Regions from separate parts of the Streptomyces sp. B8-7 genome, predicted to be linked through region 1. Evidence: riboswitches for the same ligand, from Rfam matches in the RefSeq annotation. Region 1 holds a riboswitch; the other holds the start of a gene.
The links. Region 1 has a riboswitch for glycine ahead of gcvP (aminomethyl-transferring glycine dehydrogenase). Riboswitches for the same ligand answer to the same signal wherever they lie in the genome.
Positions count from the first base shown of each region.

Region 2: it holds a riboswitch for glycine, as region 1 does, so the genes downstream of both, gcvT (glycine cleavage system aminomethyltransferase GcvT) here and gcvP (aminomethyl-transferring glycine dehydrogenase) in region 1, are expected to answer to the same signal.

Region 1 covers NZ_JBYRRL010000003.1:1,068,068-1,083,356, reverse strand. The annotation lists gene AC5K6T_RS19885 (sugar phosphate nucleotidyltransferase) at 1-123, shown strand, start outside; gene AC5K6T_RS19880 (DUF881 domain-containing protein) at 220-1,143, shown strand; gene AC5K6T_RS19875 (small basic family protein) at 1,140-1,472, shown strand; gene AC5K6T_RS19870 (DUF881 domain-containing protein) at 1,478-2,452, shown strand; gene AC5K6T_RS19865 (zinc-ribbon and FHA domain-containing protein) at 2,514-3,473, shown strand; gene ftsR (transcriptional regulator FtsR) at 3,514-4,260, shown strand; gene AC5K6T_RS19855 (bifunctional nuclease family protein) at 4,623-5,096, shown strand; gene AC5K6T_RS19850 (MerR family transcriptional regulator) at 5,360-6,043, shown strand; gene AC5K6T_RS19845 (DNA polymerase IV) at 6,684-8,054, shown strand; gene AC5K6T_RS19840 (PRC-barrel domain-containing protein) at 8,341-8,715, opposite strand; glycine riboswitch at 8,831-8,925, shown strand; gene gcvP (aminomethyl-transferring glycine dehydrogenase) at 9,103-11,988, shown strand; gene AC5K6T_RS19830 (ABC transporter ATP-binding protein) at 12,148-13,212, opposite strand; gene AC5K6T_RS19825 (ABC transporter permease) at 13,482-14,330, opposite strand; gene modA (molybdate ABC transporter substrate-binding protein) at 14,327-15,136, opposite strand.
Region 2 covers NZ_JBYRRL010000005.1:713,918-729,206, reverse strand. The annotation lists gene AC5K6T_RS27320 (enhanced serine sensitivity protein SseB C-terminal domain-containing protein) at 132-923, opposite strand; gene AC5K6T_RS27315 (enhanced serine sensitivity protein SseB C-terminal domain-containing protein) at 1,286-2,047, opposite strand; gene AC5K6T_RS27310 (AAA family ATPase) at 2,516-3,184, opposite strand; glycine riboswitch at 3,364-3,457, shown strand; glycine riboswitch at 3,458-3,593, shown strand; gene gcvT (glycine cleavage system aminomethyltransferase GcvT) at 3,641-4,759, shown strand; gene gcvH (glycine cleavage system protein GcvH) at 4,893-5,270, shown strand; gene glyA (serine hydroxymethyltransferase) at 5,279-6,559, shown strand; gene AC5K6T_RS27290 (L-serine ammonia-lyase) at 6,621-7,988, shown strand; gene AC5K6T_RS27285 (NUDIX hydrolase) at 8,266-8,733, opposite strand; gene AC5K6T_RS27280 (helix-turn-helix domain-containing protein) at 8,720-9,493, opposite strand; gene AC5K6T_RS27275 (HAD family hydrolase) at 9,589-10,281, shown strand; gene AC5K6T_RS27270 (radical SAM protein) at 10,387-11,289, shown strand; gene AC5K6T_RS27265 (P-loop nucleotide/nucleoside kinase family protein) at 11,282-11,923, shown strand; gene AC5K6T_RS27260 (class I SAM-dependent methyltransferase) at 11,841-12,503, shown strand; gene AC5K6T_RS27255 (class IV adenylate cyclase) at 12,515-13,102, shown strand; gene AC5K6T_RS27250 (hypothetical protein) at 13,122-13,466, shown strand; gene AC5K6T_RS27245 (hypothetical protein) at 13,604-13,909, opposite strand; gene AC5K6T_RS27240 (DUF6531 domain-containing protein) at 13,947-15,289, opposite strand, start outside.

The sequences.
Region 1 (15,289 bases):
GTGATGGTGCTGCCCGATCCGGCCGAGGCGGTCACCCATCTGTGGGCGGAAGGGCCCGACGACGCCTCCGCGCAGGTCCTGCTCGACGAGTGGTCGGCCGTCGTGGACAGCGCGGGGCGGTAAAAGCCCAGCCCACGCGCGTGCCGGACGCGTGCCCTTCGGGGGCCGGTCCGGTACGCGCGTGGGGCCATTCGGAGGTACCGGCCGCGACATGCGACGATGTGCGGCATGCCGCAGCCCCCCGTTCGGAGCAGTACCCCGCGCCCTCCGCGTCCGGACGCGTCCATGTCGCTGCTCACCAACGTCATGGACCACAGTCTGGACGACGGATACGCGCAGGCCGCGGCCCGTAAGGCGGCCACGGGCGAGGGGGGACTGCCCAAGACGCTCCGCGCGAAGCTCGGCCTCGCGGCCGGCCTGGTGCTCGCGGCCCTCGTGGTGACGGTCGGTGCGGCGCAGGCCAGGATCGCGGCTCCGGTGGTGGCGAAGGAGCGCGAAGAGCTGATCGACCGCATCGAGCAGGAGACGGACGCCGCGGACGACCTGGAGAAGGCCGTGGACGCCCTGCGCGACGACGTGGACGCACGGCAACGGGAGGCACTGAAGCACCACGGCGGCAGCTCGGTGGCCGACCTGGTGGGTGTCCTCTCCGGGGCCGTCGAGGTCCACGGGCCGGGCGTGAGACTCGTCGTCGACGACGCGAAGGGCACCGCTTCCGGAGGCGACGGCAACCCGCGCGGGTCGTCGGGCTTCTCCGACACCGGCCGGGTGCGCGACCGCGACCTGCAGCGGGTGGTCAACGGGCTGTGGCAGTCCGGCGCCGAGGCCGTCTCCATCAACGGGCAGCGGCTGACCGCGCTGTCCGCGATCAGGGCCGCCGGAGACGCGGTCCTGGTCGACAACCGGCCGCTCGTGCCCCCGTACACCGTGCTCGCACTGGGGGACGGGCCGCGGCTGAGCAGCCGGTTCCAGGACAGCCCGGACGGGCTCTACCTGGACATCCTCAAGGAGAACTACGGCATCCGCACCGCCCTCTCCGCGGAGGACGACCTGCGGCTGCCCGCGGCGCCGACCGTGATCGTCCGCACCGCACAGCCGCTGACCGAGACAGCACAGCCGCAAGCTGAGAAGGGCACATCGTGATCGCCGTACTGGGCCTCGTCGTGGGAGTCGTGGCCGGCCTTCTGGTCCGGCCTGAGGTTCCGGCGGTGGTCGAGCCTTATCTGCCGATCGCCGTCGTGGCGGCTCTGGACGCCGTCTTCGGCGGTCTGCGCGCCATGCTCGACGGGATCTTCGACGACAAGGTCTTCGTCGTGTCGTTCCTGTCGAACGTCGTCGTGGCCGCTCTGATCGTCTTCCTCGGGGACAAGCTCGGCGTGGGGGCCCAGCTGTCCACCGGAGTGGTGGTCGTGCTCGGCATCCGCATCTTCTCCAACGCCGCCGCGATCCGGCGGCACGTCTTCCGGGCGTGAGGCCGATGAGCAACCAGGACGAAAGCCTCGGCAGCCCGTCGGGCGATCCGTCGCACGACCCGGACGACGCCGTCGGCGGTCCCTCGCGCAATCCGTCGCACGGCGAGGGCGAGCCTGCCGGGAGCCCGCTCCGCAGGGAGCTGCCCGCCGAGGTGCCGGCCCCCGCCGCGGCACCGCTGCCTCCCGCCGCCGAGCCCGGTGCCCGCGCCGCTGCCGCGCGCCCCGGCGGTCCCGCGGCGCAGTCCGCGCAGCCCGCGCTCACGGGGCGCCAGCGGCTGCGGGACGGCCTGTGGCCGCCGCGGGTCACCCGGGCCCAACTGATCGTCGCGCTGCTGCTGTTCGGCCTCGGTTTCGGCCTCGCCGTGCAGGTCAGGTCGAACAGCGACGGCGACTCCGCGCTACGCGGCGCCCGGCAGGAGGATCTGGTGCGCATCCTCGATGAACTGGATGACCGCACTGAGCGTCTTGAGGACGAGAAGCAGGGCCTGGAGAAGCAGCGGGACGAGCTGGAGAACAGCTCCGACCAGGCGGAGGAGGCCCGCAGGCAGACGCTGGAGAAGGAGAGACAACTCGGCATCCTGGCGGGCACGGTGGCCGCACAGGGGCCCGGGATCACCATGACGATCGACGACACGAAGGGCACGGTGGAGGCCGACATGCTGCTCGACGCCGTCCAGGAGCTGCGCGCGGCCGGTGCCGAGGCGATCCAGGTGAACGGCGTGCGCGTGGTGGCGGGGACGTATCTCACCGATACGGACGGCGCCGTGCGCGTGGACGGGAACAAGATCGACGCCCCCTATCGTTTCAAGGTCATCGGCAAACCGCAGGATCTCGAACCGGCACTCAACATCCCCGGAGGCGTGGTGCAGACGCTGGAGAAGGAGCAGGCCACGGTGACGGTCGAGCGGTCGGACAAGATCGTCGTGGACGCCTTGCGAGCAGCGAAGCGGCCTGACTACGCTCGGTCGTCCTCCCCGTGAACCGGGGGTGCATGGGGGGCGACCGCGGAGGGCAGGACGTTGCGGGGGGTCGACGCACCGAATGGGTGGTGCGTGGTGGAAACTGTCTGGTGGTCACGGACGTTGTGAAGATGTCAGGGTCGGCCAGAGTGTGCAGTCAGGGTTCGTCCTGCCCCACGGGCGGGTCTGTTTCGGTCAAGGGGAATCGCCCGTGAAGTTGTTTGCGAAGTTGTTCGGCAAGAGCGCGCGAGAGGGCAGCGACAGCAGCGCTACCACTCGGCACCGCGCGCAGCCCGACGCCGAGGGCCAGCGGCCGCTGTTCCGCGACCAGGTCGCTGGTCCGGGCGGTGACATTTCCGGTGGCCAGGGCGCGCCGTCGGTTGACCCTGCCCAGGCGGGCGGCATAGGTTTCGGGCAACCGTCGACCTCAGGTACGGGTGGAGGGTTCTCCGCCGGCCCGTACGCGTCCAGCACTCCGGCGGGGCAGCCGCGGCAGGAGGATTCCATGTCGGCCCTGGTGTGTCAGAGGTGCGGTCACCGCAACGCGGAGAACAGCCGCTTCTGCTCGAACTGCGGGGCGCCGCTGCGCGCCGGTGTGGCCGCGGAGCGTCCGTCCGAGACGACGTCCACGATCTCCATCAGCGGGCTCGAAGCCTACGACGCGGAGGCGACCGGCCAGACGCCGATCCCCGCCCTGTCGCCCGAGGCGCAGGCCGCCGTGGACGCGCTGCCGCTGGGATCGGCCCTGCTGGTGGTGCGCCGCGGCCCGAACTCGGGCAGCCGGTTCCTGCTGGACAGCGACCTCACCACGGCCGGGCGCCACCCGCAGAGCGACATCTTCCTGGACGACGTGACCGTCTCGCGTCGCCACGTGGAGTTCCGGCGTGGCCCGGACGGCTCGTTCACCGTGGCCGACGTCGGCAGTCTGAACGGCACGTACGTCAACCGCGAGCGGATCGACCAGGTCTCTCTGCACAGCGGTGACGAGGTGCAGATCGGTAAGTACCGGCTCGTCTTCTTCGCGAGCCGGCAGGCCATCTGACCTCCCCCGGACGCAGGTCCGGGGGACCCAGGGAAGGTCCATGTTTCGAACACCCAGTGGCGGTGCCGGCAACGGCACCGCCGCGGCGGACACTGGACTGATGAGCATCGGCTCGGTGCTGAACGTGCTGCGGGAGGAGTTCCCCGAGGTCACCATCTCCAAGATCCGGTTTCTGGAGGCGGAAGGGCTGGTGGAGCCGCAGCGCACCCCGTCGGGGTATCGCAAGTTCAGCGCGAATGACGTCGAGCGGCTCGGTCATGTGCTGCGGATGCAGCGGGACCACTATCTGCCGCTGAAGGTGATCCGCGAGTACCTCGACGCCGTGGCCCGCGGCGAGGACGTGCGGCTTCCGGCCCTCGGCCGGCAGCGGACCGGTGAGCCCGGTGTGCCGGACGCGTCCGAGACGCCCACGGTGGCCCGGATCGGGCGTGCGGAGCTGCTGGCCGCCGCCGGGGTCGAGGAGCCCGAGCTGGCGGAATGGGAGTCCTACGGCCTGATCACGCCGCTGCCCGGCGGGGACGGCGTGTACGACGCGGAGGCGGTCACCGTGGCGTCGCTGGTGGCCGAACTGGGCAGATTCGGAATCGGCCCGCGACACCTGCGGGTGATGAGGGCCGCCGCCGACCGCGAGGCCGGGCTGGTGGAGCAGGTGGTGGCGCCGCTCAGACGGCACCGCAACCCGCAGACCCGGGCCCACGCGGAGGAGCGCGCCAGAGAACTGGCGGGGCTCACGGTCCGGCTGCACACGGCGCTGGTGCAGACGGCGCTCGGGCTGCGGCTGCCCTGAAGCAGCGACCGGAAGGGCCCGGCCGGAGCCGTCGCGGAGGGACGGGGCGCGCTTCGGCCGTCCTGGTGCGGCGGGCCCGGGGCCGTACAGCGTGCTGACGAGGGTCGGGCGAAGTCCGGGCGATCCCTGTGGGGGGTGACAGCGGCGCCGTGGCAGGGCCGTCCGGGCCCACCCGGGAGGGTCGGAGGGGCGTGGTGCGGAGGTCCGGCCGGTGCCGCGGGCGCAAGCGGGGAGCGGGAGGGGTCCCGCAGGCCCCGGGGACCGCATTTCAGGCCGTCGACCGGCCCGGGCGGGTCCGGGGATCGGCCTCCACGGGTCGGCCCGACTACCCAAACGTCCGGGGCACGGCCTAGGGTTGCTGTGTGAACGAGCTCGATGTCGTAGGTGTCCGGGTCGAGATGCCCTCCAACCAACCGATCGTGCTCCTGCGCGAAGTGGGAGGCGACCGCTACCTCCCCATCTGGATCGGACCGGGGGAGGCGACGGCGATCGCCTTCGCGCAGCAGGGCATGGCCCCCGCACGGCCGCTCACGCACGACCTGTTCAAGGACGTGCTGGAGGCCGTCGGCCAGGAGCTCACCGAAGTGCGCATCACGGATCTGCGTGAGGGCGTCTTCTACGCCGAGCTGGTCTTCGCCAGCGGGGTGGAAGTGAGTGCCCGGCCGTCCGATGCCATAGCGCTCGCCCTGCGCACCGGAACGCCGATCTACGGCAGTGACGGCGTCCTGGACGATGCGGGCATCGCCATTCCGGACGAGCAGGAGGACGAGGTGGAGAAGTTCCGCGAGTTCCTCGACCAGATCTCCCCCGAGGACTTCGGCACCAGCAGCCAGTGAGGGCGCTGCGGACGGCTCGGCGCGGCAGCCGTCCGGCCGGGCGGACCGCAGGCCGGGCCGGCGCCGGACGGCACGACAGGCCCGCGGCGGGTGAGAGCGTCCTGCGGCCCTCGACGGGGGCATTCGGTTAGCCTTTCCCCGCGGTCGGGTACGGGAAACCACACCTGGGGTGATTATCACTCGGCGTGCCGAGCGTGGCGATCGTTGACGCACTCTTGGTGACTGCCTACCGTCGAGAGGGCAGGTCAAGGACGGAGGTCGGCGTGAGAAGCAGCGGCGACGGTACGGCTGGGGGTGCCCCGGAACGCAGTCCGGGGGAGAGCGGCCCGTACCCTCCCCCAGGCTCTCGGCTGCCTGCGGGCAGGGGACATGTCCCGCGCGGCGGCGCGCCCGATCTCGCCTCGCAGCGGCCCGTGGCCGTGCCCGGCGCCGCGCCGCACCCGTCCGGTGAGCCCGAGGAGGTCGGCTACCGCGGTCCGACGGCCTGTGCGGCGGCCGGGATCACCTACCGGCAGCTCGACTACTGGGCCCGGACCGGGCTCGTGGAGCCCAGCGTGCGGCCCGCGTACGGGTCCGGGACGCAGCGGCTGTACAGCTTCCGGGACGTCGTCGTCCTGAAGATCGTCAAACGGTTCCTGGACACCGGGGTGTCCCTGCAGAACATCCGCAGCGCCGTCCAGCACCTGCGCGAGCGGGGCTTTCGCGACCTGGAGCGCATGACGCTGATGAGCGACGGCGCCACGGTCTACGAGTGCACCTCCCCCGACGAGGTCCACGCCCTGCTGCAGGGCGGCCAAGGCGTCTTCGGCATCGCCGTCGGCGTGGTCTGGCGGGACGTCGAGAGCGCCCTGTCGCAGCTGCACGGGGAGCGCGTCGACACCGGAGAGACCCTCGTCGGCCACAACCCGGGTGACGAACTGGCCCGCCGCCGCAACCGCGCCGTCTAGGGCGTGTTTCGAAAGTAGCGTCGTCTGCCCGAAGGGCAGGTCTGGCGGCGTCTGGTGCGTGCGATCGCAAGGCGGAGGGTCGCCCCGATACTGGATGTATCGGGGCGAGCCCGACAACGCGGCGAGCGTGCGTGCCAGACGCCGCCAGGCAGGCGGGACTTTCGAAACACGCCCTAGGTCTGCCGCCCGGAAGGCCCGCCGCGAGCCGGGGAACCTTCCCGGTCACCGCACCGGGGACCTGTTCGTCCAGGGCTGAGGCGGACGGCCGTCCGCCTCCCCCGCCCGCCACGGTGGCGCCGCGTCGTCGGGTTCGCCCGCTGTTCCCTGGCACACGGCGCCCCGGCCATGGGCCGCACCGGACGCGGCGCGCCCGCCGGCGGGCGTCCCAGGCTCCTCTCGCACCACGTCACGCGCCGTCCGGACCCGGGCCGGGCCCGTCCGGCCCCGACGGCGGGACCGTGCAGCCTCCTCCCGTGCCGTCGGGCGGGTGGTGCCGTGCCGCGCGGTGGCCGGGCGGGCGACCCCACCCCGCCCGTGCCGGACGGCGCACGGTGGTGCCGGGCGGTCACGCGGGCCCGCCGCGTCCGCCGGGGCCCGCGTGACGGCACCGATGTCAGTGCCGTGGTGCAGCATCGGACATGTGAGAAACGCGCCCACGATCCTGCATCTCGACATGGACGCCTTCTTCGCCTCGGTGGAGCAGGCGTCCAAGCCGAGCCTGCGCGGGAAGGCCGTGGTCGTGGGCGGGCTCGGGCCGCGCGGAGTGGTGGCGACCTGCTCGTACGAGGCCCGGGTGTTCGGGGTGCACTCGGCGATGCCCATGGGCCAGGCGCGACGGCTCGCCCCGAACGCCGCGTACCTGGTGCCGCGGTTCGCGTTGTACCGGGCGGTCAGCGACCAGGTGATGGGCTTGCTGCGGGCACTGTCGCCGCTGGTGGAGCCGCTGAGCCTGGACGAGGCCTTCGTGGACCTGGAGGCCGCCGGGGCCGCCCGGGACGCGGACTCGGCACGCCGGGCCGGAGGCAGGCTCCGGGCCGACATACGGGCCGTCACCGGTCTCACGGGCTCGGTCGGTCTCGCCGCGTCCAAGATGCTGGCGAAGATCGCCTCCGAGCAGGCCAAGCCCGACGGGCTGGTGCTCGTCGAGCCGGGTACGGAGCAGGCGATGCTCGGGCCGATGCCGGTCCGCACGCTCCCGGGGGTGGGTCCGGCCACCGGCGACCACCTGCGACGGGCCGGCATCCACACCGTGCAGGAGCTGGCCGAGGCCGGCGAGGACGAGCTGGTGCGGCTGCTGGGCAGGGCGCACGGGCACGCCCTGCACGCGATGGCCCTGGCCCACGACGAGCGGCCCGTGGTGGCCGAGCGGGAGACCAAGTCGGTGTCCGTCGAGGACACGTACGACGTCGACATCCACGACCGGGTACGGGTCGGGACGGAGGTGCGCAGACTGGCCGAGCGGTGTGTGCGGAGGCTGCGTGGCGCGGGGCTGTCCGGCCGCACGATCGTCCTGAAGGTGCGGCGGTACGACTTCTCCACCCTCACCCGGTCCGAGACGCTGCGCGGCCCCACCGACGACCCTGCGGTGGTGCGGGAGGCCGCCCTGAGGCTGCTGGAGGCCGTGGACACCACGGGCGGGGTCCGGCTGCTCGGCGTCGGGGTCAGCGGCCTCGCCGACTTCACCCAGGAGGATCTGTTCGCGCAGGCCGCAGGGGACGCGGAGGGACCGGACGAGGAGGACACCACCGAGGAGAGGGCGGGAGCGCCGGCCGAACCGTCCGAGCCGGGGGAGCGGCACTGGGCGCCGGGGCACGATGTGCGGCACCGCGTGTACGGGCACGGCTGGGTGCAGGGCAGCGGCCTGGGGCGGGTCACCGTACGGTTCGAGACGCCGACGTCGCCGCCGGGGCGCGTGCGGACCTTCCGCACCGGGGATCCCGATCTCACCGAGGCGGAACCGCTGCCGCTGGTGCCGGGCAGGCCGGAGGACCGGGAGACCGCCGTCGGGTGAGGAGCCGCCGGGGACGCGGGGGGAGCCGCGCGGCGGGGAAGTGGGGGCAGCGTCCCGGCCGGCCGGTCCGCACGGCCCCGGCCGGACACCGGGACCCGACCCGCAGGGCCCCGGCAGGCTGTCGGTCCGGACGGCGCCTCCGGGGCCCGCTGCGGCCCGGCGGCACCCGGTCCGGGCCGGGTGCCATCGGGCCGGGCGGGAGGCCGGAACGGCTCCCGCCGGAGCCTCCCGCCGGAGCCTCGCGCCGGAAACCGGCCGCCCCGGGGCCGCCGCGGGGCGGGACGCTTCAGCGCGGGTCGTCCTTGCCCGCCACGTTGCCGAAGTCGTGGTCGGGAAGCGGTGGAGGCGCGGTCACGTCCAGGCCGTAGTGGTGGTAGAGCTGGAGTTCCTGTTCAGGGGAGAGGTGCCGGCCCACACCGAAGTCGGGAGCGTCCTTGATCAGGGCCCGCTCGAACGGGACGTGGAGCGTGCCCTCGATCAGTTCGCTGGGCTCCAGGGGCACGAAGGCGTCCCTGGAGAACAGGCCGGTGCGTATGGCCGCCCATTCCGGCACGCCGGTCGCGTCGTCGAGGTAGACCTCGTCGATGGTGCCGATCTTCGTACCGTTGCGGTCGAACGCCTTGCGGCCGATCAGGTTGCGCGGATCGATGTCGGTCTGCACGAGCCCTCCCACGTGGTCGCAACTCATCCGTTAGCACTACGAAAGGGCACAATGGTGAGCATGGCCACTCGAAGGCCCGTGCGGGAGCCTCGCTGGTAGTCTTGCAGACGGCTGCTGACCCCGTGCGGGAGAGTCCTCCGGCGTCACCGGAGGCGCCGAAGGAGCAAATCCTCCCCGGAATCTCTCAGGCCCCCGTACCGCACGGACGAGGTCACTCTGGAAAGCAGGGCGGGCGTCGACGGCTTCCGCTCTCACCGACGGTGAAAGCCGGATGCCCTCGGGCGGTCCGGTGAAGCTCTCAGGTCGAGATGACAGAGGGGGAGGCCGTCGGGGTACCCGCGCCGTGGTACCCCTCGAAGGTCGCGTCAGACCAGGAGGCCTCCGCACATGACCGCCCAGCGCACGCCGCTCTCCGTACTCGAACAGGGCATCCCGTTCGAGCAGCGCCACATCGGGCCCGACCAGGAGGCGCGGGCCAAGATGCTCGCGCAGGTCGGCTACGGCTCCCTCGACGAGCTCACCGCCGCCGCCGTACCGGACGTCATCAAGAACGCCGACGCCCTCGACCTGCCGGGCGCGCGCACCGAGGCCGAGGTGCTCGCCGAGCTCCGCTCGCTGGCCGACCGCAACCAGGTCCTCGGGTCCATGATCGGGCTGGGCTACTACGGCACCTTCACCCCGCCCGTCATCCTGCGCAACGTCATGGAGAACCCGGCCTGGTACACCGCGTACACGCCGTACCAGCCGGAGATCTCGCAGGGGCGCCTGGAGGCGCTGCTCAACTTCCAGACCGTCGTCGCCGAGCTGACCGGACTGCCGACCTCCGGTGCCTCGCTGCTCGACGAGGGCACCGCGGCCGCCGAGGCCATGGCGCTGTCGCGGCGCATGGGCAAGAACAAGAAGGGCCTCTTCCTCGTCGACGCGGACGCGCTGCCGCAGACCGTCGCCGTCATCGAGACCCGCGCGGAGCCCGCCGGAGTCGAGGTCGTCGTCGCCGACCTGAGCCAGGGCATCCCGGCCGAGATCGCCTCCCGCGACATCAACGGCGTGCTGGTCCAGTACCCCGGCGCCTCCGGGGCCGTCCGCGACATCAGGCCGGTCATCGACCAGGCGCACCGGCTCGGCGCGCTGGTCACGGTCGCCGCCGACCTGCTCGCGCTGACCCTGCTGACCTCGCCGGGCGAGCTGGGCGCGGACATCGCGGTCGGCACCACGCAGCGGTTCGGCGTGCCGATGGGCTTCGGCGGCCCGCACGCCGGCTACATGGCCGTGCACGAGAAGTTCGCCCGCAGCCTGCCCGGCCGCCTGGTGGGCGTGTCCGTCGACGCCGACGGGAACAAGGCCTACCGGCTGGCGCTGCAGACGCGTGAACAGCACATCCGCCGCGAGAAGGCCACCAGCAACATCTGCACGGCGCAGGTGCTGCTCGCCGTGATGGCCGGGATGTACGCGGTGTACCACGGCCCCGAGGGCCTGCGCACCATCGCCCGGCGCACCCACCGGTACGCCGCGGTCCTCGCGGCCGGCCTCACGGCCGGCGGCGTGGACGTGGTGCACGGCACCTTCTTCGACACCCTGACCGTCCGTGTCGAGGGCCGGGCCGCCGAGGTCGTCGCCGCCGCGCGCGAGAGGGGGGTCAACCTGCACCTCGTCGACGCGGACCACGTCTCGGCCGCCTGCGACGAGACCACCACCCGGGCGCAGCTGACCGCCGTCTGGGCCGCCTTCGGGGTCGAGGGTGACATCGAGGCACTCGACGCGGCCGGTGCGGACACGCTGCCCGAGGCACTGCTGCGCTCCGACGAGTACCTCACGCACCCCGTCTTCCACCAGTACCGCTCCGAGACGGCGATGCTGCGCTACCTGCGCCGGCTCTCCGACCGCGACTACGCGCTCGACCGGGGCATGATCCCGCTGGGCTCCTGCACCATGAAGCTCAACGCGACGACCGAGATGGAGCCGGTGACCTGGCCCGAGTTCGGCCAGCTGCACCCCTTCGCCCCGCAGGAGCAGGCCGAGGGCTACCTCACGCTCATCCACGAGCTGGAGGAACGCCTCGCCGAGGTCACCGGCTACGACAAGGTGAGCCTCCAGCCCAACGCCGGGTCCCAGGGCGAGCTGGCCGGTCTGCTCGCCGTCCGTGGCTACCACCGCGCACGCGGTGACGAGCAGCGCACCGTGTGCCTGATCCCGTCCTCCGCGCACGGCACCAATGCCGCCAGCGCCGTGATGGCGGGCATGAAGGTCGTCGTGGTGAAGACCGCCGAGGACGGCGAGATCGACGTCGAGGACCTGCGCGCCAGGATCGACCAGCACCGCGACGAGCTGGCCGTACTGATGATCACGTACCCGTCCACGCACGGGGTGTTCGAGGAGCACGTCGCCGACATCTGCGCCCGCGTGCACGAGGCCGGCGGCCAGGTGTACGTGGACGGCGCGAACCTGAACGCCCTGGTCGGCCTCGCCAAGCCGGGCCACTTCGGCGGCGACGTCTCGCACCTGAACCTGCACAAGACGTTCTGCATCCCGCACGGCGGCGGCGGCCCCGGCGTGGGCCCCGTGGCGGTCCGGTCGCACCTCGCCCCGTATCTGCCGAACCACCCGATGCAGCCGTCCGCCGGCCCGGAGTCCGGCGTCGGCCCGGTCTCGGCGGCGCCGTGGGGGTCCGCGGGCATCCTGCCGATCTCGTGGGCGTACGTCCGTCTCATGGGCGGCGAGGGACTCAGGCGGGCCACGCAGGTGGCCGTCCTGTCGGCGAACTACATCGCCAAGCGCCTGGAGCCGCACTACCCCGTGCTGTACACCGGCCCCGGCGGGCTGGTCGCGCACGAGTGCATCATCGACCTGCGCCCGCTGACCAAGGCGACCGGCGTGAGCGTCGACGACGTGGCCAAGCGGCTCATCGACTACGGCTTCCACGCGCCGACCATGTCCTTCCCGGTGGCCGGCACGCTGATGATCGAGCCGACCGAGTCCGAGGACATCACCGAGCTGGACCGCTTCTGCGACGCGATGATCGCCATCCGTGCGGAGATCGAGAAGGTCGCCACCGGTGCGTGGCCGGCCGAGGACAACCCGCTGCTGCACGCCCCGCACACCGCGGGCGCCCTCGGCGGGGACTGGGACCACGCGTACAGCCGTGAGGAGGCCGTGTTCCCGGCCGGGGTGTCGGCGGCGGACAAGTACTGGCCCCCGGTGCGGCGCATCGACCAGGCGTTCGGCGACCGGAACCTGGTGTGCTCCTGCCCGCCCCTGGACGCGTACGAGGACTGACCGGCCGGCCGACGGCTCGGGCAGGCCCGCCCGAGCCGTCGGGAGAAGCCTCCGCGAGAGACCCCGCCCGGTACCGGGCGGGGTCTCTTGTCGTGCGGGCGGCTACGGCGGACCGGGCCGGTCCGGCGGTCGGGGCGGGTCAGGCCGGGTAGGCGTGGGTCAGGCCGGGTAGGCGTGGGTCTGGGTGGCTTTGACCGTGGCCCAGACCTCGGCACCGGTGTGCAGTCCGAGTTCGGCGGCGGCGACCGTGGTGAGGTCCGCGGCGAGCGGGACGTCCCCGGTGAGGGCCACCCGGATCTGGTCGCCGTGGGTCTCCAGTCCCGCCACCTCGCACCGCCACAGGTTGCGGGCGCTCAGGCCGCTGGGGTGCTCGCGGAACAGGGTGACGGCGCTCGGCGGGAACGCGACGAAGACCGGGCCGGTGAGGTGCTCGGTGGTGGTCAGGACGGGGCCGGTCGCCAGGCGGACCGTGTGGCCGTCGGCCTCGCCCCGGTAGAGGTTGAGGCCGACGAGCCGGGCGATGTAGTCGGTGCGGGGGCGGCGGGCGATCTCCGTGGGGGTGCCCTCCTGCACGACGCGGCCGTCCTCGATCACGACCAGGCGGTCGGCCAGCACCATGGCGTCCAGCGGATCGTGGGTGACCAGCACGGCCACGGCCTCGAAGCCGGCGAGGTGGCGGCGGAGCCGGGCCCGCACGTCGAGCCGGGTGCGGGCGTCCAGGGCGGCCAGGGGTTCGTCCAGGAGCAGCAGGCGGGGGCGGACGGCGAGGGCGCGGGCCAGCGCCACCCGCTGGGCCTGGCCGCCGGACAGGCGCCGGGGCCGGGTGCCGGCGTGGTCGGACAGGCCCATCCGGGACAGCCACTCGGCCGCCTGCGCCCGGGCCTCGGAGCGGGTCGCGCCCTGGCAGCGGGGGCCGAAGGCGACGTTGTCCAGCGCGGTGAGGTGCGGGAACAGGAGGTAGTCCTGGAAGACCACACCCACCGGGCGGGCCTCGGGCGGTGTGCCGTCCAGCGGTGTGCCGTCCAGGTGAAGGTGTCCGCCGGTGAGCGGGGTCAGACCGGCCAGGGCTCTCAGGGCGGTGGTCTTGCCCGCGCCGTTGGGACCGAGGAGGGCCAGGACGTCGCCGGGGGCCGCACTGAGGGCGATGTCCAGGCGGAAGGGCGCGTGGTCGACCACGAGGTGGGCGTGCAGGCCCTGGGCGGGCGCGGAGGCGGCGGGGCTCATGGGGTCCATCGGGTGTGTGGGGCGTCCGGGGTGCGGGGGCGTGTGAGCAGCTGGGTACGGGGCGCGACGCGTGGCGGGGCCGGTGCGGAGGCCGGGTCCCGGAGATCGGGTCCCGGAGGCGGGTGGCTCGGGGCAGGGGCGCTGCCGTGGGGCCGGTGCGGTCGGGCGGGAGAGCGTCGGGCGGTCGGGCGGTGCGGTCGGGCGGTGCGGTGGGGCGGTGCGGTGGGGCCGGGCGCGGTCCGGCAGGGCTGTCGCCGCGCACGGCGTGGCTACGGGGCTCTCAGCCAGCGCTCCCGCAGGCCCGCGAGGACGGCCACCGAGACCGCGAGGAGGACCAGGCTGAGGGCGATCGCCGCCGCCGGGTCGTTCTGCAGGGCCAGGTAGACGGCGAGGGGCATGGTCCGGGTGCGGCCGGGGAAGTTGCCGGCGAACGTGATGGTGGCGCCGAACTCGCCCAGGGCGCGGGCCCAGGCCAGCACCGCGCCGGCCGCGACGCCGGGCGCGATCAGGGGAAGGGTCACTCTGCGGAAGGCGGTGAAACGGGAGGCGCCGAGAGTGGCGGCCGCCTCCTCGTAGCGCGGGTCGGCGGCGCGCAGTGTGCCCTCCACGCTGATCACCAGGAAGGGCAGCGCCACGAACGTCTCGGCGACGATCACGCCGGCCGTGGTGAACGGCAGCGTGACGCCGAACCAGGAGTCCAGCCACCTTCCCACCACCCCGTTGCGGCCGAGGGCCAGCAGCAGTGCCACGCCCCCCACCACCGGGGGGAGGACCAGGGGCAGGGTCACCAGGGCGCGGACGAGCCCGCGGCCCGGGAAGTCCGTACGGGCCAGCACCCAGGCCAGGGGGACGCCGAGCACCAGGCTGAGGGCCGTGGCCGAGGTCGCGCAGATCAGGGACAGGCGCAGGGCCTGCCACACCTCCGGGCTGGTGAGCTGGTCCGGGAGGGTGCGCCAGGGGGCGCGGATCAGCAGGGCCAGCAGGGGCACCAGCAGGAACGCGAGGCCCAGGAGCGCCGGCAGGAGGAGCGGAAGGGGCACGCCGCGCCGCGCCCCCGTCCCGCGGGCGCGCCGGGGGGCGTACTGCAGGGGCTCTCCGTGCGCGGTGGGGCCGGTCACGGCTGCAGGAACCCTGCCGAGGTCAGCACCCGCCGGCCCTCGGCGGACCGCACCAGGTCGATGAAGGCCTGCGCGGCACGGGCGTTGGGGGCGTGGTCGAGCAGGGCGATCGGGTAGTCGTTGACGGCTTCGGCGGACTCGGGGAAGGGCACGCCCTCCACCTTGTCACCCGCGGCGGTCACGTCCGTGCGGTAGACGAGCGCGGCGTCGGCTTCTTTCAGCTCCACCTTCACCAGGGCGCCCTTGACGTCCTGCTCGTAGGAGGCGGGGGTGAGCCGTACGCCGCTCGCCGTCAGTGCCTTCCGGGCGGCGCTGCCGCAGGGGACGTCCCGGTCGCACAGCACGACCTTGAGGCCCGGCCGGGTGAGGTCCTTCAGCGACGCGATGCCCGCGGGGTTGCCGGGCGGGGTGGCGATCTCCAGCTGGTTGCGGGCGAACGTGGCGGGCGGTGCGGCGGTGGCCCCCGCGTCGGTCGCGACCCTCATGGTCCGGGCGCTGGCCGCCGCGTAGACGTCGGCGGGAGCCCCGGCCGTGATGTTCGCGGCGAGGGTGTCGCTGCCGGCGAAGCTGAAGTCGACCCGGGTGCCGGGATGCTGCTTCTCGAACGTCTCGCCCAGCTTCGTGAAGCTCTCGGTGAGCGAGGCGGCCGCGAAGACCGTGACCGTGCCGGAGAGTCTGCCGGGAGAGCCGGAGGCGGCGGCTCCGTCCGGCCCGGACGTGTCCGGCGAGGTCGAGCAGGCGCCCAGCACCAGCAGTGCGGCACAGGTCGGCGCCGCTGCCCGCAGCGCGGCGGAGGGTCTGCTCACGGGTTCGCTCCTGTCGCCGGTGGAGGGCGGGGCCGCCACCTCGTGGCACCCGCCGACACGTCCGATCATAGTGGCGCAGGTGCGGAGCATATGTCTGCTGGAGCATCGCATGAGCGAGGCGGGATGGCCTGGTCACACCGCACATGCGGACAG
Region 2 (15,289 bases), on a different contig from region 1:
AGGCGGCCTCCGCGGAGGGGCGGGCTCGGACGGCGTGGGCTCGGGGGCGCGGGCTCGGACGGCGTGGGCTCGGGGGCGCGGGCTCGGACGGCGTGGGCTCGGGGGCGCGGGCCGCGCCGGAGCACCGTGGCTCAGAACCCGCCGTGCACCGGCGGGTAGCCGTACCCGGCCGCGGGGGCGGGCGCGGCGTGCGCCTCGCGGTCGTAGAACGGCCGGGCCCCGGTCCGCATCCACATCGCGACCGGGCAGTACTCGTCGGACATGGCCACCGTGGACACCGGCAGCCCGTCGGGGACGGCGCCCACGGACTGCTGCATCATCGCGCGCACCGAGTCCACGGCGGGCGGGGAGGTGTCGTACAGGTCCAGCCCGATGGCGAGGTAGGGGGCACCGAGCGCGGGCTGCACCCAGGCGCGGCGCAGGGTGCGCACGGCGGGGGTGCGGTGGGCGTTCTGTGCGAGCAGCGCGTAGAACTGGGGGATCTCGACGGCGGGTTCGGTCAGCCGCAGCGGGCCGGCCGGCTGCCGGTCGAGTCCGGTGGCGATGCGGCGCAGGTCGAGCCAGGGCACCCCGACACCGCCGCCGGGGGCGTGCGGGTTGAGCCAGAGGCCGTAGTGCTCGGGGTAGAGGGTGCGGGCGACGTCGAGGGCGTCGACGACCTCGTAGCTGCGGTTCCAGCCGCTGGCCGACAGCTCCTGCGCGGAGGTCACACAGGGGGCGTAGGAGTGGCCGTCCACGTGCATGTCGCCGTACTGGGCGTCCGGGGAACCGGCCTGGCCGCGCCACAGCAGCATCCAGATCTGGCCGGAGGCGGGGGTCGCGAGGGCACGCAGGAACTCCTCGTAGGCGTCGTAACGCCCCGGGGTCACCTGGCGCAGCGTGTGCTCGACCGTGCCGGTCGCGGCGGTGCCGCTCGCGCTCACTTGTGTTTCCGCCCCTTCTTCCTCGACCGGGTCATGAAACCAGGTTATGTCGTTCGGGGGGAGGATCGGGGAGGGCTCGGGAGGGATCTGTGACGCGGCCGCAACGACGGCGCTGCAGCCCGTCGCCCCCGCCGCACCGGACCCGCCGGTTCCCCGCCGCCCCGCCGGTCACGTCCTGTCGCCCCCGTCCCGTCCACCGGTCACGGCCCGCCCCCTCGGTCCCGCCGCCCCGCGGTCCCCTCGCTCCCGCCCGCCGCGCCGCCCCGGCGGGCCGTGTCACGCCCCGGGGCGGCGGCGCACCGCCCCTGCTTCCGGTTCTGCTCCCGGCCCCGGCTCGGTCCGGTCCTGTTTCCGGTCCCGGCTCACTTCTGGAAGAACGGGCGCACCTCGGTGCTCATCCACTCCCCCACCGGGTCCTGCGCCACGTCCAGCAGGACCAGGTTGACCGGCCAGGGCACGGGGACCTCGGCCAGGGCACGGCCGAGGGCCTCGCTGGGGGCGGTGAGCGGCTCCTCGTCCAGTCGGGCCAGCTCCACGCCGACGAACAGCACGGGCTCGGCCGTCTCGATCGCGGCCAGGCAGCGCCGGGCCGAGCGGACCACGCCGGTGGCGTCGAACGCGGCGGCGGCCGCGGTGAGGAAGTCGACGGGGTCCTGCTGCCAGTCGGGCTCGAAGAGGCGGACCCGGCCGCCGCCGGCGGTACCGTCCAGCGGGGTGTGCCCGGCCCGGCACAGCTCCGCGACGGCGGGCGGCGGCAGCGGGACACCGACCACGCCGCCGGGGTTGAGCACGACACCCGCGTGCGGGGGCAGTCCGCGGGCGAACTCCACGGCAGGGGCGACGGCGTACGCCATGGCGGGCCCGGCGCCGAGCCGGAACTGCTCCTCGGAGCTGAAGACGGGCACGTACGCCTGGCCGTCGAGCTCCAGGGTGGGCAGGTCCAGCGAGGTGCTGTCCGGGCCTCCGCCGGCCGGCAGGGGCACCCAGACGAAGCTGCGGGCGAGCACCTCGACGATGCGCGGGCCCGCCGACGGGACGCCGAGGGAGGCGGAGAGCACCTCCTCCAGTTCGTTGCCGGGCCATCCTCCGTGCGGATGGGGGTGTGCCTGCGCCGGGAAGTCCATCTGCCGCCTACCGCCTGCCGTGGTGCTGCCATGGTGCTGCCGTGGTCCTGCCGTGGTCCTGCTGAAGTCCTGCTGTGGCTGAAAAGGCTAACGCGTGCCGGTCGCGGCCCGTTCGGGCCGCCCGGCCCGCCGGAGCCGGACGCCGGAGGGGGCCGGACGGCGGAAGCGGGGCCGGACGCCGGAGGGGGCCGGACGCCGCGGGACCGGACGGTGAAGGCGGGACCGGACGACGAAGGCGGAGCAGCCCGGCGGCGGGCATCCGCCCGGGGAAGCGGAGGCATCCGCCCGGGGAAGCGGAGGCATCCGCCCGGGGAAGTGGAGGCGGCCGCGCGGGAAGGCGGACGGAGCCGCCCGCCGGCAGGCGGCCGCCCGACAGGGCGCGGACGCCCGGTCCGCCGGACCGCCCCGCCGCTCAGCCGCCCCGCCGCCCCGCCGCTCAGCCGCCCCGCCGCCCCGCCGCTCAGCTGCTCAGCCGGTGAACCCGATCCGGCGCAGTGCGTCGGCGGCGTCGCGGTCGAGGAGGACCGCCGAACCGCAGCCGGCCGGGAGTTCACCGGACTCCACGCGGCGCAGCAGCCGGGCGAAGGCGCCGCGGTGGCGCCGGAAGGCGTAGCGGGAGACGCCCCGGCCGCGGGCCCGCTGCCCGGCCAGGGCGTGGCCGGGTGCGACGTCGAGGAGCAGCAGGTGGAGGGTGCCGCCGCGGCGGCGGGCGGCGCGGGACAGCCAGCCGCGCACCCACGACTGGGTGCCGCAGTCGTGCACGACGACGCCCCGTCCCTCGCCGAGGGCGCGGCGCAGGGCGGCGTAGTGGGCGAGGCGGACCAGGGGGCGGTAGAGGGCGTAGGGCAGGAGGCGGGGGGCGCGGGCGTCGAAGCGGTCGCGGGTGTCCTGGGAGTCGATGCGCGACCCGGGCACGGCGCGGCGCATCAGGGTGGACTTGCCGCTGCCGGGCAGCCCGGTGACGACGACGAGGTCGTGCGGGCCGAACAGCAGGGCGTGCGGGCTGCGGCCGGCCCGCTCGCGCAGGTCGCGGACGACGGGGGCGGGCCGCGCGGGGCAGGCGTCGCGGGGCGGGGCGAGGCGCTGGGCGGGCAGCGCGAGGGCCGGGCTCGTGGCGTACGGCGTGGTCCTGTTCACCGTGTTCGTCCTCCCCTGGGGCGGGTCGCGGGACCCTTGCCCATCGAGTGTAAAGAGACGGTAATGCGGCGGCCTAGGGATTTCGTGTGCGTACTGCCACAGGCCGGTTACAGATGCGGCCCTGCCGTACCGGGCGGATGCGTGCAATGATGGGCGCGCCTAACTGCATACCGGCCGTTTGAATCCGCGCGGGAGAGTCCCCAGCCTGGCTGGGGCGCCGAAGGAGCAAGTCCCTCCCTTGAATCTCTCAGGCCCCGTTACCGCGCGGGCGAGGCACATCTGAAAAGCGGGCCGCTGCCGGCAGTGGTCCCACCCAAGGTGCAAGCCGTGATCCCTCCGTCCGCCGCCGCACGCGTGTGTACGGACGGTCATGGCGAACCTCTCAGGTTCCGATGACAGATGGGGAGGAACGACCTCGCCTGTCATGTTCTTGGGTTCTTGGGAGACGACCGACCGATGAGCAGTACTGAACTCCGCCACACGGCGCTCGATGCCCTGCATCGTTCGCTGGGCGCGACGATGACCGACTTCGCCGGCTGGGACATGCCGCTGCGCTACGGCTCCGAGCGCGACGAGCACGTGGCCGTGCGCACCAGGGCCGGCCTGTTCGACCTCTCGCACATGGGCGAGATCACCGTGACCGGCCCGCAGGCGGCCGCTCTGCTGGACTTCGCCCTGGTCGGCAACATCGGCGGGGTGGGTGTGGGCCGGGCCCGCTACACCATGATCTGCCGGGCCGACGGCGGCATCCTGGACGACCTGATCGTGTACCGGCTGGGCGAGAGCGAGTACATGGTCGTCGCCAACGCCTCCAACGCCCAGGTGGTGCTGGACGCGCTGGCCGAGCGCGCGGCCGGCTTCGACGCCGAGGTCCGCGACGACCGCGACGCGTACGCACTGCTCGCCGTACAGGGCCCGGAGTCTCCCGGCATCCTGAAGTCGCTGACGGACGCCGACCTGGACAACCTCAAGTACTACGCCGGCCTGCCCGGCACGGTCGCGGGTGTGCCGGCGCTGATCGCGCGCACCGGCTACACGGGGGAGGACGGCTTCGAGCTGTTCGTGCGGCCGGAGCACGCCGTCGAGCTGTGGCAGGCACTGACGAAGGCCGGCGAGGGCGTCGGGCTGATCCCCTGCGGCCTGTCCTGCCGGGACACGCTGCGCCTGGAGGCGGGCATGCCGCTGTACGGGCACGAGCTGACCACGTCGCTGACCCCGTTCGACGCCGGGCTCGGGCGGGTGGTGAAGTTCGAGAAGGAGGGCGACTTCGTCGGCCGCGAGGCGCTGACCGGGGCCGCCGAGCGCGCCGCGGCGAACCCGCCGCGGGTGCTGGTCGGCCTCGTCGCCGAGGGCCGCCGGGTACCGCGCGCCGGATATCCGGTGGTCGCGGACGGCCGGGTGATCGGTGAGGTCACCTCCGGCGCCCCCTCCCCCACCCTGGGCAAGCCGATCGCCATGGCGTACGTCGACGCGGCGCACGCGGCGCCGGGCACCGAGGGTGTCGGTGTGGACATCCGGGGCAGCCACGAGCCGTACGAGGTCGTGGCGCTGCCCTTCTACAAGCGTCGCAAGTGACACCGTCGTAGCGCCGCAGAGCCGGCGTCGGGCACGTTCACGCCGCTCACGCAGGTCTCTCTGCGGTCCCCCCTGCCCCGGCAGGCGGTCCCCCCTGCATCAGCACCACCTCGCGTACAGGAGAATCCAGGCCATGAGCAACCCCCAGCAGCTGCGCTACAGCAAGGAGCACGAGTGGCTGTCGGCCGCCGAGGACGGCGTGTCGACGGTCGGCATCACGGAGCACGCCGCGAACGCGCTCGGTGACGTCGTCTACGTCCAGCTCCCCGAGGTCGGTGACACGGTGACCGCGGGCGAGTCCTGCGGCGAGCTGGAGTCGACCAAGTCGGTCAGCGAGCTGTACTCCCCGGTCACCGGCGAGATCACCGAGGTCAACCAGGACGTGGTGGACGACCCGTCGCTGGTGAACACGGCCCCGTTCGAGGGCGGCTGGCTGTACAGGGTGCGCGTGGAGGGCGAGCAGGACGAGCTGCTGTCCGCCGACGAGTACACCGCCTACACCGCCGGCTGAGGAGACCCATGTCCGTCCTGAACACCCCCCTGCACGAGCTCGACCCGGAGATCGCCGCGGCGGTCGACGCCGAGCTGGTCCGTCAGCAGTCCACGCTGGAGATGATCGCCTCGGAGAACTTCGCTCCGCTGGCGGTCATGGAGGCGCAGGGCTCGGTCCTGACCAACAAGTACGCCGAGGGCTACCCGGGCCGCCGCTACTACGGCGGCTGTGAGCACGTCGACGTCTCCGAGCAGATCGCGATCGACCGGGTCAAGGAGCTGTTCGGCGCCGAGTACGCCAACGTGCAGCCGCACTCCGGCGCCTCCGCGAACCAGGCCGCGCTGTTCGCGATGGCCCAGCCCGGCGACACGATCCTCGGTCTGGACCTGGCGCACGGCGGCCACCTGACGCACGGCATGCGGCTGAACTTCTCCGGCAAGCAGTTCAACGTGGTGGCGTACCACGTGGACGTGGAGACCGGCCTGGTCGACATGGCGGAGGTGGAGCGCCTCGCCAAGGAGCACCGCCCCAAGGTGATCATCGCCGGCTGGTCGGCGTACCCGCGTCAGCTGGACTTCGCGGAGTTCCGCCGGATCGCCGACGAGGTCGAGGCGTACCTGTGGGTCGACATGGCGCACTTCGCCGGCCTGGTGGCGGCGGGGCTGCACCCGAACCCGGTCGAGCACGCCGACATCGTCACCTCCACCACGCACAAGACGCTCGGCGGGCCGCGCGGCGGCATCATCCTGGCCAGGCAGGCGTTCGCCAAGAAGCTGAACTCGTCCGTCTTCCCGGGCTTCCAGGGCGGCCCCCTGGAGCACGTGATCGCGGCGAAGGCGGTCTCCTTCAAGGTGGCGGCGTCCGAGGACTTCGCCGAGCGGCAGCGTCGTACCGTGGAGGGTGCGCGCCTCCTCGCCGAGCGGCTGACCGCTCCGGACGCCCGGGAGGCGGGGATCAACGTCCTGTCCGGCGGTACGGACGTGCACCTGATCCTCGTCGACCTGCGCGAGTCGGAGCTGGACGGCCAGCAGGCCGAGGACCGCCTGCACGAGGTCGGCATCACGGTCAACCGCAACGCGGTCCCCGACGACCCGCGGCCGCCGATGGTGACCTCCGGTCTGCGGATCGGTACGCCCGCGCTCGCGACCCGCGGCTTCACGGCCGAGGACTTCGCCGAGGTCGCGGACGTGATCGCCGAGACGCTCAAGGCTCCGTCGCCCTTCGAGGAGGCGGACGTGGCTCCGCTCAGGGCCCGGGTGGCGGCGCTCGCCGGCAAGCACCCGCTGTACCCCGGCCTGAACAAGTAAGTCCCCGGCGGGGCACCCGGCGGATCCCGGGTGCCCCCGCCATCCCTTTGGAGGAGTGACCGTGGCCATCTCGGTCTTCGACCTGTTCTCGATCGGCATCGGCCCGTCCAGCTCCCACACGGTCGGCCCGATGCGTGCCGCGCGCATGTTCGCGCGCCGCCTGCGCAACGAGGAGCTGCTGCCGGCCGTCGCGTCGGTGCGCTGCGAGCTGTACGGCTCGCTGGGTGCGACCGGCCACGGCCACGGCACCCCGAAGGCGGTGCTGCTGGGGCTGGAGGGCGACTCGCCGCGCACGGTGGACGTGGAGAACGCCGACGAGCGGGTCGAGACGATCAGGGCGCAGGGCCGGATACGGCTCCTCGGCGAGCACGAGATCCCCTTCGCCTTCGACGACGACCTGGTCCTGCACCGCCGCAAGGCACTCCCCTACCACGCCAACGGCATGACGCTGTGGGCGCACGACGCGAGCGGCGCGGAGCTGCTCTCCAAGACGTACTACTCGGTCGGCGGCGGCTTCGTCGTGGACGAGGACGCCGTCGGCGCCGACCGCATCAAGCTCGACGACACGGTCCTGAAGTACCCCTTCCGCACGGGCGACGAGCTGCTGCGCCTGACCCGCGAGACCGGCCTGTCGATCTCCGCGCTGATGCTGGAGAACGAGCGGGCCTGGCGCACCGAGGAGGAGATCCGGGCCGGACTCCTCGACATCTGGCAGGTCATGCGGGCGTGCGTGTCGCGCGGCATGTCCCGCGAGGGCATCCTGCCGGGCGGCCTGAAGGTGCGGCGGCGGGCCGCGACGACCGCGCGCAAGCTGCGCTCCGAGGGCGACCCGCAGGCCCTCGCCATGGAGTGGATCACCCTCTACGCGATGGCGGTGAACGAGGAGAACGCGGCCGGCGGCCGGGTCGTCACCGCCCCCACCAACGGCGCGGCCGGCATCATCCCCGCAGTGCTGCACTACTACATCAACTTCGTGCCCGGCGCCGACGAGGACGGCGTGGTCCGCTTCCTCCTCGCCGCGGGCGCGATCGGCATGCTGTTCAAGGAGAACGCCTCCATCTCCGGCGCCGAGGTCGGCTGCCAGGGCGAGGTCGGCTCCGCCTGCTCGATGGCCGCGGGCGCCCTCGCCGAGGTACTCGGCGGCAGCCCCGAGCAGGTGGAGAACGCGGCCGAGATCGGCATGGAGCACAACCTCGGCCTCACCTGCGACCCGGTCGGCGGCCTGGTGCAGATCCCCTGCATCGAGCGCAACGGCATGGCCGCGGTCAAGGCCGTCACCGCCGCCCGCATGGCGATGCGCGGCGACGGCTCCCACAAGGTGTCCCTGGACAAGGTCATCAAGACGATGAAGGACACCGGCGCCGACATGTCCGTCAAATACAAGGAGACCGCCCGCGGCGGCCTCGCGGTGAACATCATCGAGTGCTAGGCGAATGGGCCCTGACCAGCGCGTTCGTGTCTCTCGGCGCTGTCGGGGCCTTCCCTGTCTGCCCGGCGGAAAACCCCTGGATTCTCCCTGGAAGGGACGCGGAAGTCCCTGAAGGGCCCCTGGAATGCGCCTGCCGTGCCTGCACCTCGACGAGGTCTGCCCGCGCCGGAAGCTGACCACGTTGCCTGATGGTGCGGCGAACGGCTCCCGCACGTGTCGGCGGCTTGTGCAGGTCACGCCCCGGGCAGAGAGCTCGCATGGAAGCCGCGCTGGCGGCTCAGCCGAGGTAGGGATAGGTGCCGGCGAGGTAGTCCCCGATTTGCCGGCGCATGCTGGGGTGGATGTCGTAGCGGTCCAGGTCGGCCGGCTGGACGAAGCGAACGCCGTCGGCCTCGTCGTTGATCGTGGGCGCTCCGCCGACGGGACGGCCGATGTAGGTGTTCTCGTACTGCTGGCGGATCTCGCCGTCGGTGTAGGCGACGATGTGGTTCGGGTTGGTGTAGACGCCGAGGAAGCCGGTGATCTCCGCGATCATGCCGGTCTCCTCCAGGCACTCGCGTACGGCGCACTCGGCTGCGGTCTCGCCGATGTCCTGGGCTCCGCCGGGGAGGGCCCACTGGCCGGTGTCGCGGCGGCGCTGGAGGAGGATGGCGCCGGTCTCGTCGACGACGAGAAGGTTGCTGGCCGGGATGAGGGTGTTCGCCTTCGGGGCGGTGGGGTCGTTGTAGTACTCAGTCCTGCCCATGGTCGGCGGTCCTCTCCTGGTCGGGTGCCCATGGCCGCGCGGCGGCCCAGACGGCGTCGAAGCTCTGAGCGTAGTTGTCGAACCACCCTGTGCCGTCTGCCCTCTTGAGGTGGAGGAGGGGGTTGGCGCTGGCGGGTTGTCCCCAGATGTGGGGGTTGACGAGCAGGTTGTCGTCGTAGCGGAACATGGACGTGTAGAGGGCGGTGTCATGGAGCCGTACGGCGCACCCGGCCTCGCCCGGCAGCGGACGGTAGTACGTCAGTGAGGCGCGGATCTTGGCGGCGAGGGTGTCGCCGATTCCCTCCTCGCGGCCCCGGATGGCGACTGCCTGCCCGTCCGGATCGCCGAAGCACAGGCGCACCCGCACTCCCTCGGCGGCACGTTCGGAGAGCATCTTGGCGACGTGAGGGTTGGACTGGGCGAAGAAGGTGCCGGAGAAGACGAGGACGCCGGTCTCGTGCCGAGCCTCTCGCAGCAGCGCGAGCCAGACGTCCCGGGGCACGCTGGCCCGGTTCTGGTAGGTGCCGACCAGTTCCGTGCCTAACCCGTCCCGCGGCCCGCCGGGGCGCTTGGACGGCTCGGGCCACAGGAAGGTCTCTTCCACGCGCAGGTGTCGCGCGACGCGGAAGCGGTGCCGGGCATGGGGAATCCGCCCGCCCAGCCACCGGCTCACCGTCTTGGGATCTACCTCGCAGATTTGGGCCAGCGAGTCGGGCGAGACGCCGCGCTGGCCGAGCACAGTGCGCAGTCGGTCGTTCACAGCAGATATCGAATCGGCGCACCGCGTGATCGCGCAAGGACGTTTGGGGACTCGGTGGCTGAAGCGGAACCTCGCCGACTTCCTACTCTGGCGGCATGGAGCTCTTCGTCCTGTGGGACATCGACCACACCCTCATCGAGAACGCGGGGGTGAGCAAGGAGATCTACGCCGCTGCCTTCTCGGCACTCTCGGGACGCGAGCCCACGGAGGCGGCGCGTACTGAGGGTCGTACGGATCGGCTGATCATGCGCAACATGTTCGTCCGCGAAGGGCTGCCCGTACCTGCCTGGCACTTCATCGAGACGGCGCTCGCGCAGGCGGGGGAAGCGCGCCTGGAGGAGTTGCGCAGGCGCGGGACTGCCCTGCCCGGTGTCCATGAGGCGCTGAAGGCCGCCTCCGCTCAAGGCGGTTGGGTCTCCTCCGTTCTCACCGGCAACATCGCCGCCAACGCTCGTGTGAAGGTGTCCGCGTTCGGCCTCGAATCGCTGCTGGATCTACCGGTGGGCGCCTACGGAGCGGACGCTGAGCTCCGTCCCCATCTGGTCGCTGTCGCCCGCGAGCGCGCGCAGCGGCTGCATGGTGTTCCGGCTGACGTCTCCACCGTCCTCGTGGGGGACACTCCGCGCGACGTGGAAGCGGCTCTGACCACGGGCTCCGGGATCCTCGCCGTCGCCTCCGGCATCCACACTCCGGAGGAACTGACCGCCGCCGGCGCTGCCGACGTCCTGCCCGACCTGTCGGACACGAAGCGCGTCCTCAGCATCCTGGAGTCCTTCGAAGGCCGCTGAAAACGTCCCAGGACGTCCTCGGACCGTCCCTGAACGCGGTGCCGAGGTCCCCGGGCAGAAGGCCACTATCGGGTTCCCAACAGGCAGTCAGCCGAAGGAGCCGATGTGATCGGGGAAGTCACCGGGATCAGGAAGATCCGAATGCTGTACCTGCAGCTGCTCTACCGCTGCAACTTCACGTGCCTGCACTGCTTCCACGGCGAGCGGCTCCAGTACGCCGACGCCTTCACCGCCGAGGAAGCCGCAAGCCTCCTCACTCTGATGCGGGACGAGTACGGTACGGAGACCGTGACCCTGCTCGGCGGGGAGCCGTTCGTCCACCGGGACCTCGCGCAGGTCGTCCGCCACGCGAAGGAGGAGCTGGGCCAGCGCGTCGGGATCTGCACCAACGGGTACCGGATCGAGCGCCGCCTGACCGAGATCGCTCCGTACTTGGACCTGCTCAGGGTCTCGTTGGAGGGCGTCGGATCGACCAACGACGGCATCCGCAGGCAGGGCAGTTACCAGAGCGCCCTGAACTCGCTCAGTCTGGCGCGGGACCTCGGCGTATCGACGGGCGCGACCATGACCGTCACCTCGCGGAACATCGATGAGGTCCTCCCTCTCGTAAGAGTCTTGGCGCAGCTCGGGGTCCGGCAACTCAAGCTCCACCACCTGCGGCCGGTCGGCAACGCCGCCGACCACCCCGAGCTGCTGGTCACCGCTCCCTCCGCCTACGGCCGGCTGCGCGAAGAGCTCGCCGCGGCCGACCTGCCCCTGGAGGTGATCGTCGACGAGGACCTCTCCGAACACGGCGCCCCGCAGGCGTGCGCACCGTCCGACGGTCCTCGCGAGATCGACCGCATCGAGGCCGACCCGCGCGGTGCGCTGACCATGTCCTGCAAGGCCGTGGGCAAGGACTCGCACGCCTTCTGGTACGAGAAGGCGGCAGGACGCATCGTCCACAAGCCCTCCTCTGCCGACGAGCTCACTCTCGCGGTGCCGGACGTGGTGTACGGCCGTGCCTGATCACCCGCGCTTCGAGAGCCTGGAGGGATTACGCGGCACCGGTAAGTCAACCCTGGCGCCGATGCTCGCCGCCGCTCGGCAAGCCGTCCTCGTCGCCACCGTCCCGCCCCTCTACCAGCCGCTCAGACGTGCGGTGGACGAGCGGACGAACGTCGAGGCGCGGATGTGCCTGTACCTTTCCGCTCTGTTCACCGCGGCCGAAGAGATCCAGCACCATCTCGACGCCGGCGTCCCGGTCGTTGTCGAGAGCTACTTCGCCCGGTGCCTCGCCACCCATCGGGCCCTGGGCGCCCGGCTCGGCATCACCCTGCCGAGCTGGCTGCCGAAACCCGTCACGTACCACCTCGTCTGCGACGACGACGAACGACAGCGTCGCCTCGGTGGGCGGAACAAGCCGGCATCGCGGTGGGACGCACTGGTCGAGACCGTCCCGGACCGGGTGACGGACGCCTATGCCTCGTTCCCGATGCACCGTGTCGACACCACCGGGCGCAGCCCTGACGAGGTCCTCCGCGTGATCACGGACACCGATACGCAAGGAGCGCACTCCCATGCAGACACAGAGCCTGTGGGAGCACACCCTCACCTTTTTCCCGCAGTTCCTCGCCACGTTGCGGGAACGCGTCGCCCATGACGCCACCGTCGCGGTTGTCGGCGCGAGCGACGGCAAGTTCGTCCTGCCCCTCGCCGCCGCCGGCTACCACGTCGTCGCCATCGAACGCGACGCGGTCGCCCTCCACGGGGGCGACGTCCACCTCCCGGGTGACAGCCAGGCACACGCGTTGGGCCTGATCGATCGACTGAAGCTCGAAGAACTCCACGAACGCGTAGAGCTCGTTGAGGACGACTTCCTCGACGGCGAACCCCTGGGCCTGCAGTGCGAGGCGGTCTGGACGAGCTGCTCGTGGCACTACAGTGCCAACCACCACCGCCCGCTCGTCGAGTTCGTCGACCGCATGCAGCGCCTGGTCCGCCCGGGCGGTGTGTTCGGCGCGGAGTTCATGATGCCCGTCGAAAGACGCCACCACATGATCGAGCACTACACCTCTCCCGAGCGCCTTCGCCACCACTTCCTCGGCGACTGGGAGGTCCTGCTCACCCTGCGCACCAACGAGTTCACCGAGCGGCCCCACGTCGGTCAACTGCACGACCACACCCACCGCATGGGCCTGCTCATGGCGGCCCGGACGTCCCCCCTCACCGACCACTTCTGAGAGAAGGACCCATGAAGCACGAGTACGAGGCGAAGTTCCTGGCCGTCGACGCCGCCGGCCTCCAGGCCAAGCTGACTGCCCTCGGCGCCGTTCAAGCGTTCCCCCGCACCCTCCTCACCCGCAAGATCTTCGAGAACGACTCCCTGGACGGCGGGGCCTGGATTCGGCTGCGTGACGAGGGCACCCGCTCGACGCTCACGCTCAAGCAGGTCACCGACGCCACGACGATCGACGGCACCAAGGAGATCGAGACCGAGGTCACCGACGTGCACGCCATGGCCGACATCCTGCGCCGGGTCGGCCTCACCGAGGTGCGCTACCAGGAGAACTACCGCGAGGAGTGGCGCCTGGGCGAGGTCGCCTTCGACTTCGACACCTGGCCCGACCTTCCCACCTTCCTGGAGATCGAGGGACCCGACGAGGCGTCGGTGCGGCAGGCCGCCGCGCTGCTGGACCTCGACTACTCCGAGGCCCGCTTCGGCAGCGTCGACGAGATCTACAAGAGCGAGGCCGGCCGCGACATCCTCGCCGAACCCACCCTCCTGTTCTCCGACGCCGAGAAGCAGGAGGACACTTCTCCTACGACCCAGGGCCGTTGATCGCGGAGGCGGACGAGCAATGCTGACGGAAGTCGCCTTACAGCACAGGGTGATCCCCGGGATCGCCGAGTTCGCCCGCGGAGGACTGCCTGCACCGGCGGCCACCGACGACGGCAACGAATGGGTCGACGGATTCTGCTGGCTCTACTGCGGGCAGCGGTGGACGCGCGTCCTGTGGATCGGCCCCGCCAGAGTCGCCGGCGCCCAGGCGCCGATGTACGCGTGCGCTGCCTGCGGCGCCGACGACCCCAGCCAGCGGCAGGCCATGTCCGAGGGAGCGTGGCCGGCACTCGGTCACAACGCCCATGGCGAGAAGGCCAGCGGCATTGAGGCGTCCCGCACGGCCGACGCCCCACCGGACTGAGCCACCACCCTGCCGAGCTTCCGGCGCCGTGACCCGGCCGAGCTCCATGCCGGGTCCCAACCGGCGGGACTCACGGAGTGGGATGCCGAGAGGCCGGGCTCCGGGGGAGCACGGCCTCTCGGGTGGTGACGTGGCGCCTACCAGTAGGCGCGCGTGACCTGGTCAGGCAGTCGCCCCTGCCGCTCCCTCTCCTGGAAGATCACCGATGCCGCCATCAGGAAAGCGTGGCGGAGTTTCTGGTCCGGGTCGGGGTTTTCCACATTCCCGACGTTTTTGTCGAGGAGCATGTCGCCCAGGGTTGTTCCCTCCGCTGTGCAGGGGCGGGCGACTGATTCCTCCGGGTCGATCATGATGTTCCCGGCGGCCCCTTCTGCGGTTTCCCAGGCGTAGACGGATCCCGCTTCGAGAGAAGCGATCTTCCTACACGTCAGTGATGCTGTCACGGGGATTTCCACCAGTTCGCTCGCGCCACGGATTCGATCATCGGAATCCTATACCGTCCGCTGCGGGCGCATGTTCGTCCCAGGTGTGGCCAGCGTCCAGGGTCGCCTGGTGGGCGCGGCGATAGTTCTGGTCGCCGTGCTGACGCATCCAGTTCGACTCGTACAGTTCATGCGCAAGCAAATCGAAATCGCTGGGGTGCGGATTTCCGTTCTGGAGGCGTTCCCAGGCCCTGGCGATACGCGGATTGGCATCGAATCGCAGCATTCCCGCGTCGAGCTGATGCGATTCGACGAACAGGTGGTTGTAGATCTGATTGATGTCGGCCGCGGAATAGCCGTGCGACGCTGCGGTCTGCGCCACCCGGTCGAGCTGGGCGTCGGCGCGGATCGCGTGATAGGCGTGGTCCGCCCATTCCAGCTCGAAGTCCATCTCGCTGCGCGGCCGGCGGAAGGCCGAACCGCCGGACTGCAGCTCCCGCTCCGTGGCCACCGCGGCCCGCCGCCACCCCGTCAGCCCGCCGACCCCGGTGAGGACCAGCTGCTGGGCGAGTTCGTCGGCGGTCTCCGCGTACAGATCGGCGAGCGCGTCGCAGCCCTGCTGCCGGAGCATGTACTCGGCTCGGTAGAGCCGGTAGGCGGGTCGGACGGGAAGGTACTTGTCGATGAACGCGCCCGCGCCGCCGTTCTCGCCGGTGAACGCGTCCTGAAGGTCCCCGAGGAAGACGAACGGCGACTTGGCGACGTCGACGAAGGCGTCCCCGAAGATGCCGAGCGCCTCGCCGAAGCTGTCGACCCGGTCGTTGTTGGGGTCGTCGGGGGTCAGACCGCTGGGGTCGGTGAGTACGCTGGGCACGTTGTCGGCGTAGGCGTACGCGGAGACGTACGGCGTCGACAGGTCCCGGGCGGCCGGATCGGATCGTGTGAAGCGGCCGGTGGCGGTGTCGTACTGGCGGGCGTGCAGGTCGAGATGGCCGGTGCTGGTCTCGTACCGGGCACCGGTGTACGACGGGGTACTCGCGGGCGCGCCGCTGGTAGTGGTGTTCAGGACGCGGGTGCCGAACGAGTCGTAGGCCCAGCGCTGGTAGAGGGTCCCGGTGCTGCCGGCGACGTCGACCGGGGAGCCCTGGGTGTCATGGTGGTAGTAGAAGAGCGCCCCTGCGCCGGTCTTGGTGGCGGTGGGCTGGCCGAGCGGGTCGTAGCGGTAGGACTGCTTGATGGCCCAGGCGCTGTCGTACTCGGTGGCCAGGATCGGCAGCGGCGCGTTGGGGTCCCACTGGGTGCGGTGGGTGACCACGCCGTCCTTGAGGGTGGCGACCTGGTTGCCGCTCGCGTCGTGGTCGTAGGTGTAGGCGGTGCCCCCGACCGTGGCGGCGGAGATCT